3 linked regions of the Paraburkholderia fungorum genome follow. The main gene of each other region encodes a partner of the protein of the gene in region 2 in a complex. Links are inferred from orthologs where the notes say so. Each region holds a gene or a part of one and is shown on either strand. Other genes may lie near its edges.

What was found.
Region 1: the proteins of accD (region 2) and BLS41_RS10765 are in contact, whole or in part, in a solved structure (PDB 8UXZ), measured with the Escherichia coli proteins. The link is inferred for Paraburkholderia fungorum from one-to-one orthologs.
Region 3: the proteins of accD (region 2) and accC are in contact, whole or in part, in a solved structure (PDB 8UXZ), measured with the Escherichia coli proteins. The link is inferred for Paraburkholderia fungorum from one-to-one orthologs.

What each region holds. Positions count from the first base shown.
Region 1 is NZ_FNKP01000001.1:2,454,283-2,458,851, reverse strand. What follows is about bases 1-2,838. They hold BLS41_RS10765 (acetyl-CoA carboxylase carboxyltransferase subunit alpha), read left to right. Parts: upstream 1-852; coding sequence 853-1,824; downstream 1,825-2,838. Other genes in these bases: tilS (tRNA lysidine(34) synthetase TilS), read left to right, coding at 1,873-2,838; BLS41_RS10770 (DNA-3-methyladenine glycosylase family protein), read left to right, coding at 1-727. In the rest of the region: more of tilS, read left to right, coding at 2,839-3,342; BLS41_RS10755 (aspartate kinase), read left to right, coding at 3,730-4,569. UniProt on the Escherichia coli protein: Component of the acetyl coenzyme A carboxylase (ACC) complex. First, biotin carboxylase catalyzes the carboxylation of biotin on its carrier protein (BCCP) and then the CO(2) group is transferred by the carboxyltransferase to acetyl-CoA to form malonyl-CoA.
Region 2 is NZ_FNKP01000002.1:43,775-51,745, forward strand. The notes cover bases 5,073-7,971. They hold accD (acetyl-CoA carboxylase, carboxyltransferase subunit beta), read left to right. Parts: upstream 5,073-6,035; coding sequence 6,036-6,908; downstream 6,909-7,971. Other genes in these bases: BLS41_RS16440 (DNA-methyltransferase), read left to right, coding at 5,073-5,080; trpA (tryptophan synthase subunit alpha), read left to right, coding at 5,145-5,957; folC (bifunctional tetrahydrofolate synthase/dihydrofolate synthase), read left to right, coding at 7,186-7,971. In the rest of the region: BLS41_RS16420 (motility hub landmark protein FimV), read left to right, coding at 1-1,387; tRNA pseudouridine(38-40) synthase TruA, read left to right, coding at 1,384-2,196; BLS41_RS16430 (phosphoribosylanthranilate isomerase), read left to right, coding at 2,193-2,906; trpB (tryptophan synthase subunit beta), read left to right, coding at 2,967-4,160; more of BLS41_RS16440, read left to right, coding at 4,172-5,072.
Region 3 is NZ_FNKP01000001.1:3,412,767-3,417,475, forward strand. The notes cover bases 1-2,978. They hold accC (acetyl-CoA carboxylase biotin carboxylase subunit), read left to right. Parts: upstream 1-794; coding sequence 795-2,162; downstream 2,163-2,978. Other genes in these bases: aroQ (type II 3-dehydroquinate dehydratase), read left to right, coding at 1-133; accB (acetyl-CoA carboxylase biotin carboxyl carrier protein), read left to right, coding at 204-668; prmA (50S ribosomal protein L11 methyltransferase), read left to right, coding at 2,166-2,978. Outside these bases: more of prmA, read left to right, coding at 2,979-3,068; BLS41_RS15150 (zinc-ribbon and DUF3426 domain-containing protein), read left to right, coding at 3,117-4,457; tpx (thiol peroxidase), read left to right, coding at 4,531-4,709. UniProt on the Escherichia coli protein: This protein is a component of the acetyl coenzyme A carboxylase complex; first, biotin carboxylase catalyzes the carboxylation of the carrier protein and then the transcarboxylase transfers the carboxyl group to form malonyl-CoA.

The DNA of each region.
Region 1 (4,569 bases), on a different replicon or contig from region 2:
GGGCGAAGTCGTGCGCAAGACGCGCGCGTCGGCAGGTGCGGGCGGCGAAGGCTCCAGTTCGAGCGAAGTCGCGGTGCCGGTGCAGATTGCCGGCCTGACGCCCGAAGTCACGCGTCCCGACTACTGGGACAAAGCGTGCGCCGACCTCGTCAAGCGTGATCGCATCCTCAAGAAGCTGATTCCGAAATTCGGCCCCGTGCATTTGCTGAGCCGTGGCGATCCGTTCGTCACGCTCGCGCGCTCGGTGGTCGGGCAGCAGATTTCGGTCGCGTCCGCGCAGGCCGTGTGGGCGAAGGTCGAGGCCGCGTGCCCGAAACTCGTGCCCCAGCAGTTCATCAAGCTCGGTCAGGAAAAGCTCACCGCGTGCGGCCTGTCCAAACGCAAGGCCGAGTACGTGCTCGACCTTGCCGAGCATTTCGTGTCGGGGGCGTTGCACGTCGGTAAATGGACGTCGATGGAAGACGAGGCGGTGATCGCCGAACTCACGCAGATTCGCGGCATTGGCCGCTGGACCGCGGAGATGTTCCTGATCTTCAATCTGTCGCGCCCCGACGTTCTGCCGCTCGACGACCTCGGCCTGATCCGTGCGATCAGCGTCAACTATTTCAGCGGTGAGCCGGTAACGCGCAGCGAAGCGCGTGAGGTGGCCGCGAACTGGGAGCCGTGGCGTACTGTCGCGACCTGGTACATGTGGCGTAGTCTTGATCCGTTGCCGGTCGACTACTGAAAGAAAAAGAAAGCGATTCCATTGAAAAACTATCGATTTTCTCGATTCGATAGTTGAGAAATGGTTTTGACATCGGCGAGCGCGGTTAGAATACGCGCTGCCGGTAAGTCCAAGGATTCCAACCAATGAAGACCACCTTTCTGGATTTCGAACAGCCGATCGCTGAACTCGAAGCGAAGATCGAAGAATTGCGCTTCGTGCAGGACGATTCGGCCGTCGATATTTCGGAAGAGATCGAGCGGCTGTCCAAGAAGAGCCAACAGCTCACTAAAGACCTGTACGCGAACCTCTCCCCGTGGCAGGTTTCGCAAATCGCCCGTCATCCGCAACGCCCGTACACGTTCGACTACGTGAGCGAGCTGTTCACCGATTTCCACGAACTGCACGGCGACCGCAACTATGCGGACGACCTGTCGATCGTCGGCGGCCTCGCGCGTTTTAACGGCCAGGCTTGCATGGTGATCGGCCATCAGAAGGGCCGCGACACGAAGGAGCGCGCGCTGCGCAACTTCGGCATGCCGCGCCCGGAAGGCTATCGCAAGGCCGAGCGCCTCATGCGTCTCGCCGAGAAATTCAGCCTGCCGATCTTCACGTTCATCGATACGCCGGGTGCTTATCCTGGCATCGGTGCTGAAGAGCGCGGTCAGTCGGAAGCGATCGGTCGCAATCTGTACGTGATGGCCGAGCTGAAGACGCCGCTGATCGCGACGATCATCGGTGAAGGCGGCTCGGGCGGTGCGCTCGCCATCGCTGTCGGCGACAGCGTGCTGATGCTGCAATTCTCGACCTATTCGGTGATTTCGCCGGAAGGCTGCGCGTCGATTCTGTGGAAGAGCGCCGCGAAAGCGCCTGAAGCAGCGGAAGCGCTCGGGCTGACCGCGCATCGTCTGAAGGCGTTGGGTCTGATCGACAAGATCGTCAACGAGCCGCTTGGCGGCGCGCATCGCGATCCGAAGGGCATGGCCGCCATGCTGCGCCGTGCACTCGCCGATTCGCTGCGTCAGTTCCAGGGCATGAGCATCAACGACCTGCGTCAACGCCGCTTCGACCGGTTGATGTCGTACGGCAAGTTCAAGGAAACGACGCCGGGTGCGTAAGCCCGCGCGCGTTCTCTTTCGTCCATCGGCGCACCACGCGCTAGCGACGTGACCACTTCCGCAGAATCGCCAGCCGAGCGCCTCGTTATCGAGGCGCTCGGCTTGGCGCTGTCCGCTGTTCCTGCGCATGAGCGTATTGCCGTGGCGTTCAGCGGCGGCGTCGATTCGAGCGTGCTGCTCGATGCCGTGGTGCGAGTGGTGGACGCCTCGCGTTGTGTCGCGCTGCATGTGCATCATGGGCTGAGTCCTCACGCCGACGCGTGGCTCGCGCACTGCCGGTCTTTTGCGCAGGAGCGTGGGGTCGAGTTCGACGCCGTGCGCGTCGACGTGTCGCGCGCGGCGGGCGTGAGCGTCGAGGCGGCGGCGCGTGACGCGCGCTATCGCGCGTTGGACGCGATGAGTGCGGCGCGCGGCATTCGCACGCTGTGGCTCGCGCAACATGCGGACGACCAGGCGGAGACCGTGCTGCTGCAATTGCTTCGTGGCGCCGGGCTCGCTGGGCTCGCGGCGATGGCGCCCGAATATGTGCCGGCGGGTTCGGCGACGACGCGCGTCAGGCCGTTGCTTCAGGTGTTGCGTGCGCAACTCGAGCAGTACGCGAGCGCGCGCAACCTGAGCTGGATCGACGACGATTCGAACGCTGATACACGCTACGCGCGCAATGCGTTGCGCCATGAGGTGACGCCGGCCTTGGCGGTCCACTTTCCGGGTTTTCGCGACGCACTTGCGCGGACGGCGGCGCACGCGGCGTCGGCGCAGCGTTTGCTCGACGAACTGGCGCGTATCGATATGGCAGCCGTGTCGCGAGACGAAGGGCGAGCGTTGGCGCACGAGGCGCTGCTCGCACTCGACGACGATCGCGCGCTGAATCTGCTGCGTTACTGGATGCGAGGTGCTGGCCTGGTCGCGGCGTCGAGCGCGCGGCTGACCGATGCGTTGCGTCAGTTGCGCGAGGTGGGGGCTACCGGGGACGGGCATCGTCTGCGAATCAATCATGCGGGGCAGGCGCTTCGTAGTTATCGCGGCCTGGTGTATTGGGAAGCGGGAGCTAGTAGCGACCCCGCCGACGAAACCGCGCTCGCTTCGCGTGAAATCAGCGAGCTTGCGTGGCAGGGCGAACCAGTATGGCGCTTGCCGCAATGGCGCGGGACGTTCGTGTTTGCTGAGGTGGCTGCGATTGCGGGCAGCGAGGGTGATGCGGCTTCTGATGACACGCTTGACCTCGATACAGTATCCCTCAGCGTCCTGAAGCGCGCATTGCTAAGCGCGCGATCGCGTAGCGGCGGCGAACGGATGCGCACCTCCGCTTCCCCCGACGCACCGGCCCGTACGTTGAAGAACCTGTTCCAGGAGCGCGGCGTTCCCGCGTGGAAGCGCGACGTCCCGTTGCTTTTTATCGGCGATGAACTGCTGTTCGTGCCCTTGCTCGGCGTGAATCGCGCAACGGCGGCCGCATCGGCGAGTTCGAGCGAACCGCGCGTCAGGATCTCGTGGCGCGAGGATCTGCTGATCGCCTGACCGGCCGTTCGGCTATCCGGCCTGCGTCGCCGCAAAGACCGTAAAAAGGGCGCAAAGCCGCACGCAATAAGCCTTTCCAGCCGCGATTCCGCGCATTTCTTTGGTCCTTTCGGCTTGTCTTTTTGCGCCCGATCGGGTACGTTAACTTGTTTGCCCGACCCGATTTCTCCAATCGCTTTTGTCGCTGTCGCCGGTTTGCGAGCGTGATCCGTCGTTTCCCCGTTTAGCCATTAGCGATCATTTCCGGGCAAATCCGCGCGTGCTGCACGCGTGCTGCATTTACGCCGCCACACACTTTGCCGCCGTTCACAAGACGTTGCGCTCCTGTGCTTTTGTGCGGTCGTCACCAGCGCGCCAGCGCGGTTTCTCTTCCAGTTCAGAACGACAATGGCACTCATCGTACATAAATACGGCGGCACCTCGATGGGCTCGGTCGAGCGCATCAAGAACGTCGCCAAGCGCGTCGCGAAATGGCACAAGGCCGGCCACAAGATGGTCGTCGTGCCGTCGGCGATGTCCGGCGAAACCAACCGCCTGCTCGGTCTCGCGAAAGAAATCACTTCCCAGCCGAGCCCGCGCGAACTCGACATGATCGCTGCCACCGGCGAACAGGCGAGCTCGGGCCTGCTGGCCATCGCGCTGCAGGACGCAGGTGTCGACGCGGTCAGCTATGCCGGCTGGCAAGTGCCGATCAAGACGGACAGCGCGTTCACGAAAGCGCGCATCAGCGAAATCGACGGCGAGCGCGTGTTGCGCGACCTCGACGCGGGCAAGGTGGTGGTGATCACCGGCTTCCAGGGTGTCGATCCGGAAGGCCACATCACCACGCTCGGCCGTGGCGGTTCCGATACGTCGGCGGTTGCGGTCGCTGCCGCGCTGAAGGCCGATGAGTGCCTGATTTATACCGACGTCGACGGCGTGTACACGACCGACCCGCGCGTGGTCGAAGAGGCCCGTCGCCTCGATCGCGTGACGTTCGAAGAAATGCTGGAAATGGCCAGCCTGGGTTCGAAGGTGTTGCAGATCCGCTCGGTGGAATTTGCCGGCAAATATCAGGTCAAGACGCGCGTGCTGTCGAGCCTGACCGATCCGCTCATCCCGCTCGAGACTGAAATGAAGTCGGGCACCCTGATTACTTTTGAAGAAGACGAGACCATGGAAAAAGCAGTCATCTCGGGCATCGCGTTCCAGCGCGACGAAGCTCGTATCGCCGTGATGGGTGTGCCC
Region 2 (7,971 bases):
TGCGACTCCCGACGAGACGTCGGTGTCCGACGCATCTGACGACAAGGACGCGGCCGTCATCTCGGCAGCAGCGCTGGCTGCCGCTGAACGCGAGGCGGCTGAGGGCGAGGCTGCGCAACGGGAAACAGCGGAGCGTGAGGCTGCGGAGCGCGAGGCGGAAGCCCGTCACGCGGCCTCGCAGGCGGCGGCCGAGCGCGCGGCAACAGAACAAGCCGCAGCAGAACAGGCCGCAGCCGAGCGTGCCACGGCAGAACGCGTGGCGGCAGAGCAAGCCGCAGCCGATCACGCACGCGCTCAGCAAGCAGAACACGAAGCAAAACAAGTAGCAGAGCACGAAGCCACAAATCACCCGTCACAAGCTGATGCGCTCTCGCAAGAGGCCAACCTGGCCGCGTCCAGCAATGTCTGGGAGGAGTCGCGTGCTACGACGCCCGCATCGGCCGAACCGGTTTCCGGGCTAAACCCGACTACCCCGCCGCCGGTCGACCTCGATTTCAGCCCGGAACCTCTACCTGAGCATCACCACGACCATATCGATGGGGCGACCACCGCAGCGAGCCTCGCTGCCGCGGCAGAACTCGGCGCCGAAGCTTTGCCGCTGACCGCACTCGAGCCAATCGATGAACCCATCCAGCAAGAGGAACTCGCTCGCCGCTTGCAATGGAATGACGAGCCGGCGCCGGGGGCGTCGGCGGAACAACAAGAACTATCGGCAGAGCCGCAAAACAATCAGAACGTACCACCACCTGTGATCGATTTTCCGCAACAACACGCCGAGCCGCATGCAATCGTGCCGCCCGGTCAGCCGTTCAATGACGCAAATCACGCCGACGCCGACGAAGCGAGCGATGTGCCGGTGCCTTCGGTTCCCACCATGTCGATACCGCCGGTGCCGACCGAATTCCCGGCCGATGCCATTGATGCCTTCAGCAGCCTCGACATGCCGCTGCCGCCGCGTATCGAATCGACGGCGGACGACATCCGCGCACCCGTCTCGCTGACGACCCAGCCGGTTGTGTCGCCGGAAACGACCGCCCAACAGGCATTCGCGCCGCGCGAGGACGACGCCCCCCATATCGCCGATGAAATCGCCGCCGGCACCGCAGGCCCGGCTGCTGTCGCGGGCCTCGGTGCAGCCGGTTTCGGCGCGCTGAAGCTCGACTTCGATCTGGAGTTGCCGCCGAGCCCGGCGCAGCCCTGGCCGGCGTTCACCCCGACCGATCTGATCCGTATCGCCCGCAACAAGCTCGATCTGGCCTCCGAGTACATCGAACTCGGCGACCTGTCCGGCGCGCGCACGCTTATCAACGAAGTGATCGAGGCGAACGATCCGGCCACCCGCACCGAGGCTCGCGCGTTGCTCTCGACTCTCGCCCCGTTGTCGTGAAGCGGGTTGCATTAGGCGTCCAGTACGACGGCGCGGCATTCGGCGGCTGGCAGATGCAGCCGCACGGCAATACCGTGCAGAACGTGCTCGAACACGCGTTGGCCGAGTTCGCGCGGACGCCCGTGCGCACGGTGGTGGCAGGTCGCACGGATGCGGGCGTGCATGGAATCGGCCAGGTCGTGCATTTCGACACCGAACTCGACCGCGCCGACAGTTCGTGGGTTCGCGGCACGAATGCGTTCCTGCCGAAAACGATCGCCGTGCAATGGGCCAAGCCCATGCCGGATGAATTTCACGCGCGCTTTTCGGCGTTCGAGCGAACCTATTACTACGTGCTCTACGTCAATCCCGTGCGCTCGCCGATGCTGGCGACGCGGGCCGGCTGGGTGCATACCCCGCTCGATGTCGACGCGATGCGTGCGGGCGCCGCGTATCTGATCGGCGAGCACGATTTTTCGTCGTTCCGTTCGTCGCAATGTCAGTCGAAAACGCCGATCAAACACCTGTATCAGATCGACGTCAGGCAGCAGGGCGATTTCATCCACTTCCGCTTCAGGGCGAATGCTTTTTTGCATCATATGGTGCGTAACCTGATGGGCTGCCTTGTCAGTATCGGACGAGGCAATTACCCGCCCGAATGGATGGCCGAGGTGCTCGCGGCTCGTAGCCGTGATTGCGCCGCGCCGACGTTTATGCCGGATGGGTTGTATCTGGCGCAGGTGGGCTATCCTGAGCAATTCGCCGTGCCCGCGCCGCAGACTGGCAGCGTGCCATGGAGCACTGTATGGACCGAGCAGGCGCAAACATGAAAGCAACCGAAAATCTGGTGAATTCCGCCGATGCCGCCGCGCCGCAGCAGCGCGCGCCGCATCGCACGCGAATCAAATTGTGCGGGCTGTCGAAGCCGGAAGATGTCGCACACGCGATCGATCTTGGCGCCGACGCGATCGGCCTCGTGTTCTATCCGCCGAGCCCGCGCTCGGTGAGTGTCGCGCAGGCGGTCGAACTGGTGCACGATGTGCCGCCGTTCGTGTCGGTGGTCGGCCTGTTCGTCAACGCGACGCCGGAGTGGATCAGCGAGGTGGTCAGCAATGTCGGGCTCACGTTGTTGCAGTTCCACGGCGACGAGACGCCGGAGCAGTGCGAAGCGCTCGCCAGCGTTGCGGGTTTGCCTTGGTTGCGTGCGTTGCGGGTTGCGGCGGATACTCAGCCGGCTGATTTGGTAAAATCAGCTTCCAACTATTCAGCAGCCAGCGGCCTCCTGTTCGACACCCATGTCGAAGGCTATGGCGGCGGCGGGAAGGTTTTCGATTGGTCACTTATTCCAGCAGAGCTCGCGCGTCGGGCCGTTTTGAGTGGTGGGTTGAACGCGCAAAACGTCAGTGATGCGATCCATCGCGTGCGCCCGTACGCGGTCGATGTCTCGAGCGGCATCGAAGTAGAGGGCGCCAAGGGCGTGAAAGATCACGCCCGGATGGCAGCGTTTGTACGCGCAGTGCGCGCGGCAGACGCCGAATGATTCAGGCGGCCGGTTTTCCTCCTGCGAAAACCTGGCGCCACACTGATAAGAGTGATCACCATGTATAACTTGCCTGACGAAAGAGGCCATTTCGGCCAATATGGCGGCGTGTTCGTCGCTGAAACGCTTGTGCACGCACTTACCGAGCTGCGTGAAGCGTACGAGAAATTCCAGAAAGATCCTGAGTTCGTCGCGGAATACGAGCGCGAGTTGAAGCATTTCGTCGGCCGTCCGTCGCCGATTTATCACGCGAAACGCTGGAGCGAAATGGTCGGCGGCGCGCAGATTTTTCTGAAGCGCGAAGACCTGAACCACACCGGCGCCCACAAGATCAACAACGTGATCGGCCAGGCATTGCTGGCGAAGCGCATGGGCAAGCCGCGCGTGATCGCGGAAACGGGCGCAGGTCAGCATGGCGTGGCGACAGCTACCATTGCCGCGCGTTTCGGTATGGAATGCGTGGTCTACATGGGCGCGGAAGACGTGCGCCGTCAGGCCGCTAACGTGTACCGGATGAAGCTGCTCGGCGCCACGGTCGTGCCGGTCGAATCGGGCTCGCGTACGCTGAAAGACGCGCTGAACGAAGCCATGCGCGACTGGGTGACGAACGTCGAAAGCACGTTCTACATTATCGGCACGGTGGCTGGTCCGCATCCTTATCCGATGATGGTGCGCGACTTCCAGCGCGTGATCGGTGACGAATGCAAGGTGCAGATGCCGGAAATGGTGGGTCGTCAGCCAGACGCCGTGATCGCGTGCGTTGGCGGCGGTTCGAACGCAATGGGTATTTTTTACCCGTACATTGACGACACTTCGGTGAAGTTGATCGGCGTCGAGCCAGCTGGTGACGGCATTGAAACCGGCCGTCACGCGGCGTCGCTTCTTGGCGGCACACCTGGCGTGTTGCACGGAAACCGTACCTATCTCCTTCAGGACGAAAACGGTCAGATCATGGAGACGCACTCGGTGTCCGCTGGTCTCGACTACCCGGGCGTGGGTCCCGAGCATGCGTGGCTAAAAGACAGCAAACGCGCTGAATACGTCAGCATCACCGACGAAGAAGCGCTTAAAGCGTTTCACGACTGCTGTCGCATCGAAGGCATTATTCCGGCGCTCGAGTCCAGTCACGCGCTGGCGTACGCCGCGAAGCTCGCGCCGACGCTGCCGAAGGACAAGGTCCTTCTGGTCAATTTGTCGGGCCGTGGCGACAAGGACATGCATACGGTCGCCGAGCGATCGGGCATTCAGTTCTGAGCGCCGCGACGATGCGTGACGAGTTCGACGAGCCGCAGCAGGCGATTGAAACGACGAGTCCGGCCACCGACGTAGCGGTGGCCGAGGCGCCCGCGCCTTTGCTGGCGCAGGTGCCTGCCGGCATTCAGCTGTTGAACCGCGATTTTCTGACCGATGTGGCGAACATTCCGGACGGGTCGATCGATCTGATCGTCTGCGACCCGCCTTACGGATTGGGCAAGGACTACGGCAACGACTCCGACATGCGCACCGGCGAGGATTTTCTCGCATGGACGCGTGCCTGGCTCGAGCTGGCGGTTCCGAAGCTCAAGCCGTCCGGCTCGCTCTACATTTTCTGCACCTGGCAGTATTCGCCGGAAATCTTCAGTTTCCTGAAGACCAAACTCGTGATGGTCAACGAGATCATCTGGGACCGGCGCGTGCCGAGCATGGGCGGAACGGTGCGCCGATTTACTTCGGTGCACGACAACATCGGCTTTTTCGCGGTATCGAAGGATTATTTCTTCGATCTCGATCCCGTCCGCATCCCGTACGATGCAGTCACGAAGAAGGCGCGTTCGCGTAAGTTGTTTGAGGGAAGCAAGTGGTTGGAGCTTGGCTATAATCCAAAGGACCTCTGGTCGATATCGCGGCTGCATCGGCAACACGCCGAGCGCGTCGCGCATCCGACCCAGAAGCCGCTGGAAATCGTCGAGCGAATGGTGTTGTCCAGTTGTCCGAAGGGCGGGCGCGTGCTCGACCCGTTCATGGGCAGCGGCACTACCGCCGTCGCTTGCGTCCGTCATCAGCGCGAATTCGTCGGCTATGAGATCAATGAAAGTTACTGCGCGATAGCGCGCGAGCGCGTCAGCGCCGCCGCTGCTCCTCCCGTGGCTCGCCGTGCCAAAGGCAAGGCGGCCCGGCAAGCCGAAGTCCAGTGAGCGAAGCGCTGCTCAAGTCAGCGCGCGCAAATCACGCGCAGTAGCCCAAATTCGAGAAAATTCCATGTCCCGTATCAAGAACACGTTTGCCGCGTTGTCCGCTGAAGGTAAGAAAGGCCTGATTCCGTTCATGACGGCCGGCGATCCGGACCCAGCTCGCACGGTCGAATTCATGCACGCGCTCGCCGCTGGCGGCGCGGATGTGATCGAGCTCGGTGTGCCGTTTTCCGACCCGATGGCCGATGGTCCGGTGATTCAGCAGTCGTCCGAACGCGCTTTGGCGCATGGCGTGTCATTGCGTCACGTACTCGCCGACGTCAAGCGATTCCGTGAAACAAACGACAAGACTCCGGTCGTGCTGATGGGTTATGCCAATCCTATCGAGCGGATGGGCGCCGAAGCCTTCGCGAAAGCCGCGCAGGATGCTGGCGTCGATGGCGTGCTGGTTGTCGATTACCCGCCGGAAGAGTGTGCTAACTTCGCTGATCAGATGCGATCTGCGGGGATCGATCCGATCTTCCTGCTTGCGCCGACTTCGACGGACGAGCGTATTGCCGAAGTTGGTAAAATCGCCAGCGGCTATGTCTACTATGTGTCGCTGAAAGGCGTGACCGGATCGGCAAATCTGGACGTTTCCAGCATCGCGAGTAAAATCCCGGCCATCAAGTCGCGCGTACCCCTGCCGGTGGGCGTCGGTTTTGGCATTCGTGACGCGCAAACGGCGCGTTCGGTGGCCGAAGTGTCCGATGCCGTCGTGATCGGCAGCCGTATCGTCCAATTGCTCGAACAGGCGGCTCCCGAAACCGCCGCCGAAACGCTCACGCGTTTCATCGCTGAAGTGCGCGAGGCGCTCGATAGCGTCGCGACTGCCCGATAACAGTTATTTTGTCGCTGTAGTGTGTGCGGCGGGTTTATCCCGCCGTTTGCACGACTGTTGACCCCAGAAGGATTCAATATGAGCTGGCTCGATAAGCTGCTGCCGCCAAAAATCAAACAAACCGACCCGAAGAACCGCAAGGGGATTCCGGAAGGCTTGTGGATCAAGTGTCCGTCATGCGAAGCCGTGCTGTATCGCAACGACGTCGAGGCGAACTTGCATGTTTGCCCGAAGTGCGACCATCACATGCGGATTGGTGCGCGCGAGCGGCTCGACGGCCTGCTCGATCCGGAAGGGCGCTACGAAATCGGCCAGGAAATCGTTCCGGTCGATGCGCTGAAGTTCAAGGACAGCCGTAAGTACCCGGATCGTCTGAAAGAAGCAATGGACGACACCGACGAAACCGACGCGATGGTCGTGATGGGCGGTGCGATCCACACGATTCCCGTGGTGGTGGCGTGCTTCGAGTTCTCGTTCATGGGCGGCTCGATGGGTTCGGTAGTCGGCGAGCGCTTTGCGCGCGGCGCACAGAACGCGCTCGAACAGAAAGTGCCGTTTATCTGCTTCACCGCTTCGGGCGGCGCGCGGATGCAGGAAAGCCTGCTCTCGCTGATGCAGATGGCGAAGACCACGGCCATGCTGACGAAGCTCGCCGAAGCCAAGCTCCCGTTCATCTCCGTGTTGACCGATCCGACGATGGGCGGTGTGTCCGCGAGTTTCGCGTTCCTCGGCGACGTGGTGATTGCCGAGCCGAAGGCGCTGATCGGCTTCGCCGGCCCGCGCGTGATCGAGCAGACTGTTCGCGAAAAGCTGCCGGAAGGCTTCCAGCGCGCCGAGTTCCTGCTGACGAAGGGTGCGGTCGATATGATCGTCGACCGTCGCAAGCTGCGGGAAGAGATTGCCCAATTGATGGCGTTGTTGAGCCATCAACCGGCCGACGCGGTCGCTTAAACATTCGATCGCACGGAAATTGACAGTGGTCCGCTGCTGAAGCGCGGCCCTCTCAGGCAGGAAAAGTAGTTAAAAATAGCGCGCCGCGTGAGTGATCAAGCGGCGCGCTGTCATTTCCGGGATAATCACGGTCTCGCAACGCGGCGGAGTTGTCCCAGTAGCTTGAGCGTGGCTTTGTGCGCATAAAGTCTGCGTCAGGCGTCGCTCCAGGGTCAAAGCCGGGCCGCCCCGCGCTCATCCGTACCACCGCCTAACCGATTTACTCGCGATTCACTCGATGACCACATTCCCCTCCCTCGACGCGTGGCTCACGCACCTTGAATCCGCGCATCCTGTCGGCATCGACATGGGTTTGGGACGCATTAGCCAGGTACGCGACGCGATGCAACTGTCGTTCGCGTGCCCGGTCATCACGGTCGGCGGGACGAACGGCAAGGGCTCGACGTGCGCGATCCTCGAATCCATTCTGCTGCGCGCCGGTTTCACCGTGGGTTGCCACACGTCGCCGCATCTGCTGACGTTTAACGAGCGCGCGAGGGTGAACGGCACCATGGCGAGCGACGCCGAACTGCTGCTGCACTTCGAAGCGGTCGAAACTGCGCGCCTCAGCCTCGCCGAGCCGGTTTCGCTGACTTACTTCGAATTCACAACCTTGGCGATCATGAGCCTGTTCGCATCGCGCGGACTGGACGCAGTGATTTTCGAGGTGGGCCTAGGCGGCCGGCTCGACGCGGTGAATATCCTCGATACGGATTGCGCGATCATCACGAGCATCGATATCGATCACACGGAATATCTCGGTGATACGCGCGAGAAAATCGCGTTCGAAAAAGCAGGCATTTTCCGTCCGGGCAAGCCGGCGATCTGCGCCGATCCGGTACCACCGCAATCGTTGATCGACCATGCGGAGAAAATTGGCGCCGAATTGTGGTTATTTGGCCGCGATTTCCGCTACGAAGGCCAGGCGGGCAGCGAGCGCCAGCAATGGAGTTACGTCGGTCCGACCATGCGTCGCTCGGCACTCGCCTACCCGGCATTGCGCGGCGCGAATCAGTTGATCAAT
Region 3 (4,709 bases), on a different replicon or contig from region 2:
CGAACCGTTCCGGCATCACTCGTATTTCTCCGACCAGGCTGAGGGCGTGATTTGCGGCCTCGGCTGGAAGGGATATATGTACGCGCTCGAATTCGCGCTCGACCGGCTCGCCGCCGGCTCGTCGCGCGGCTGAATCCAAACACGACTAATTTGAGCCGGCTCTCGCAAGCGCCGGCACTTTTTGCATTGAAAGGGGCTTCCTGATGGATCTTCGTAAACTGAAAACTCTGATCGACCTCGTCTCGGAGTCCGGTATTTCCGAACTCGAAGTGACCGAGGGCGAAGGCAAGGTGCGTATCGTCAAGAACGCGCCGCCGGTTTACGTCCAGCCGTCCGCCTCGTACGCGCCGCAATACGCGCAACCGGCCCCGCCGATGGGCGGCGAAGCGCCGGCTGCTGCGGCTCCGGCTACTCCGGCTGTCGCCGCGCCGCAAGGCCACGTGGTGACCTCGCCGATGGTCGGCACGTTCTACCGCGCGCCGTCGCCAGGCGCGGAGCCGTTCGTCCAGGTGGGCGACACGGTCAAGGAAGGCCAGACGATCTGCATCATCGAAGCGATGAAGCTGCTCAACGAAATCGAGTCGGACAAGTCCGGCGTGGTGAAGGAAATCCTCGTCGAAAACGGCCAGGCGGTCGAGTACGGCCAACCGTTGTTCGTGGTCGGCTAACGCGGCACGCTTTGCGCTTTTTGCGCCTGCCGCCCGCGTGCCCGCTGTCCGGGGTGCGCGACCGATCCTCAGAGGCAGCCGGTGTTGCATTCAACCCGGCGCCCATTGATGAGTCGAAAAACCGCTATGTTTGAAAAAATTCTCATTGCCAATCGTGGCGAGATCGCGCTTCGTATCCAGCGCGCCTGCCGCGAACTCGGCGTCAAGACGGTTGTCGTCTATTCAGAAGCCGATAAAGAAGCCAAGTACGTAAAGCTCGCCGACGAGGCGGTCTGTATCGGCCCGGCTCCGTCGAATCTGAGCTATCTGAACATGCCCGCGCTGATCAGCGCGGCTGAAGTGACCGACGCCGAAGCAATTCACCCCGGCTACGGCTTCCTGTCGGAGAACGCCGACTTCGCCGAGCGTGTCGAGCAGTCGGGCTTCACCTTCATCGGCCCGCGCCCGGAAACCATCCGCATGATGGGCGACAAGGTCACGGCCAAGCAGACCATGATCAAAACCGGCGTGCCTTGCGTGCCGGGTTCGGAAGGCGCGTTGCCGGAAGATCCGAAAGAGATCGTGAAGATTGCCCGCCAGGTCGGCTATCCGGTCATCATCAAGGCCGCCGGCGGCGGTGGTGGCCGCGGCATGCGCGTGGTCCACACGGAAGCGGCGCTGGTCAACGCGGTCAACATGACGCGCGAAGAAGCCGGCCGTGCGTTCGGCAACCCGCAGGTCTACATGGAGAAATTCCTGGAGAACCCGCGGCACATCGAAATCCAGATTCTGGCCGACTCGTTCAAGAACGCGATCTGGCTCGGCGAGCGCGATTGCTCGATGCAGCGCCGTCACCAGAAGGTGATCGAAGAAGCGCCGGCGCCGGGTATCGCGCGTCGCCTGATCGACCGTATCGGCGATCGTTGCGCGGATGCGTGCAAGAAGATGGGCTATCTTGGCGCGGGTACGTTCGAGTTCCTGTACGAAAACGGCGAGTTCTACTTCATTGAAATGAACACGCGCGTGCAGGTCGAGCATCCGGTGACCGAACTGATTACGGGCGTCGACATCGTTCAGGAACAGATCCGCATCGCGGCTGGCGAGAAGCTCGCCTTCCGTCAGCGCGATATCCAGTTCAAGGGTCATGCGATCGAATGCCGGATCAACGCTGAAGATCCGTTCAAGTTCATTCCGTCGCCGGGCCGTTTGACGTCGTGGCATATGCCGGGCGGCCCCGGCATTCGCGTCGACTCGCATGCCTACAATGGCTATTTCGTGCCGCCGAACTATGATTCGATGATCGGCAAGCTGATCGCTTACGGCGCCACGCGCGAACAGGCGATCAAGCGGATGCGCATCGCGTTGTCGGAAATGGTGGTGGAAGGCATTCAGACCAACATCCCGTTGCACCGCGAACTGATGCTGGACGCGAAGTTCGTCGAAGGCGGCACCAGCATTCACTACCTCGAAAACCGGTTGGCCGCGAAGCTGCAGGCCGCGCCGGAAGAAGCGTAAGTCATGAGCTACCGGGAACTGATCGCCGAGCTGGCACGCGAGCACGCGGAAGAATTCTCCGACGCGTTGCTCGAGTTGGGCGCGTTGTCCGTGTCGGTTGAAGATGCGGACGCCGACACGCCCGACGAACAGCCGTTGTTCGGCGAGCCCGGTCTCACGCCGGATCGCACGGCGTGGCAGCGTTCGCGCGTGATCGCCTTGGTCGCGCCGGAACAGGAGCCTGCCGTGCTGCTGACTGCCGCGGCCAACGAGATTGGTCTGGAGAACGCACCGACGTTCACCGTGCGCGTCGTCGAAGACCAGGATTGGGTGCGGCTCACGCAGTCGCAATTCGATCCGATTCCGATCGGCGAACGCATCTGGGTCGTGCCGTCCTGGCACGACGCGCCGGACCCCGAAGCACTCGTGCTGGAACTGGACCCGGGCCTCGCGTTCGGCACCGGCAGCCATCCGACTACGCGGCTGTGCATGGAATGGCTCGAGCAATCGGTCAAGCCGGAACAGTCGGTGCTCGATTACGGTTGCGGCTCCGGCATCCTCGCGATCCTCGCGAAGAAGTGCGGCGCGAATCCGGTGTACGGCATCGATATCGACCCGCAAGCGGTCGAATCGGCGCGTCACAACAGCGAGCGTAATCGCGCTGACGTCACGTATGGTTTGCCTGACGAATGCCCGGCCGGCGAGTTCGATATCGTGGTCGCCAATATCCTGTCGAATCCGCTCAAACTGATGGCGTCGATGCTGGTGTCGAAGGTCAAACCGGGTGGACGAATCGCACTGTCCGGCATCCTGGCGCGCCAGGCCGACGAAGTCGCGCAGGTCTACGCGCAGTGGATCGATATCGGCGTATGGCGCGAACACGAAGGTTGGATATGTCTAACGGGAACGCGCCGCGAAAGCCATTAGAATAAGGCGTATTGTCAAACCACCGGCCTTCTGGCTTACCGGCTCAATATGCTCCTGGCGACGCGTTGCCCCTTTTGTGAAACCGTCTTTCGCCTGCAACCGGCGCAGCTCGCGCTGCGCCGCGGTCTTGTACGCTGCGGGCATTGCCAGGAAGTGTTCGATGCGTCGAGCAGCCTGTTCGATGTAACCGAAGGCGGCGACTTCTCCACCGCCAAACCGGTCGCCGCAGCCGCGGCGATCGAAGCGCTTTCCGGCGTCCGTCCGAAAGGTCCTGACTTCAGCGCCGAAGCGTGGGACCCCTGGGCTCCCGCCACCGACGCCGCGATCGACAACCGTCTGCGGCACAACGCCGGCAACCTCCCGCTCTCGCCTGTTTCCACCGACGCGGGCGTTGCCGTCACCCCGCGCCATGCTACTGAGCCGGAACTGCCGGCCAGCGCTTTCACTACACCTCCGCCCGCCGACGAAGAACCGGTACTGGCAGATGCACCGCTCGACCCCTTCGCCTATCCGGCCGACGAAGAGCCGCCCGCAGAGCCGTCCATCGACGAAGCGCCGCGTGTCTGGCACCGGACCGAGCGTCCTTCAGAAACGCCACCGGATGAGCCTTTGCTGAACCCGTCCGCGACATTCCACGGCATTGCCGATAACGAACCGCATTTCGGTGCTGCGGCCGCAGCCACTGCGGCTGAAATGGGTGGAGCGACAGCCTTCGGCGCCGCAGCTGCCGGTCTGGGCCCGACCGATCCCGCCGCGCGTACGGCCGCGTCGGGCGGAAGCGGCGGCAGTGGCGCAGGATTTCCTCCGTCTCCGGTTGCAGCCGGCGGCGAGCCCTTCTCCGTCAACCCGGTGAACGACGGCGACGATCCGTTCCCCGTGGTGCGCGAAACCCGTCCCGCCAAACCCCGTCGGATGGGCTGGGCGATTGCCGGCTCGGTGCTGCTCGTTCTGCTGCTCCTCGCTCTGCTCGTGCAACTCGCGTGGTGGCAGCGCGAAACAGTGCTTGTGTATGTTCCGCGTTCGCAGGCGCTCTACGTGAAAGTCTGCTCGGAGCTAGGCTGCCAGATCACGCCGCCGCATAACATCGAAGGATTGCTGGTCGAGCCGTCCGATCTGCGGCAGATCGACGGCCCGCACAAGCTCGAACTGAAGATGCCGCTGCACAACCGTCTCAACATCGCGCTCGCGTATCCGGCCATCGAACTCACCCTTCTCGACGACCAGAACAACGTAGCGATCCGGCGCGTGCTGTGGCCGCAAGACTATGTGCCGCCCGGCACGCTGATCGCGGCGGGTCTGCCAGCGCATGCCACGCAAACCATGATCGTGCATCTCGACACGGGCGCCGCGGTCGCTTCCAATTTCCGCGTACAGATTTTTTATCCGTAACGCATCCTCGCGCGCCCGGCGACGACCGGGCGCGTTCACCGTCATTCCTGACGAATTTTCGGAGCACATCAACATGAGCCAAGTCACGCTGGGTGGTAACCCGATCGAAGTAGCCGGCACGTTCCCGTCGGTTGGCAGCAGCGCCCCTGCTTTCTCCCTGGTGGGTAAGGATCTGAAGCCGCTGTCGCTCGCCGATTTCGCCGGCAAGCGCAAAGTGCTGAACATCGTGCCGAGCCTCGACACGCCGACCTG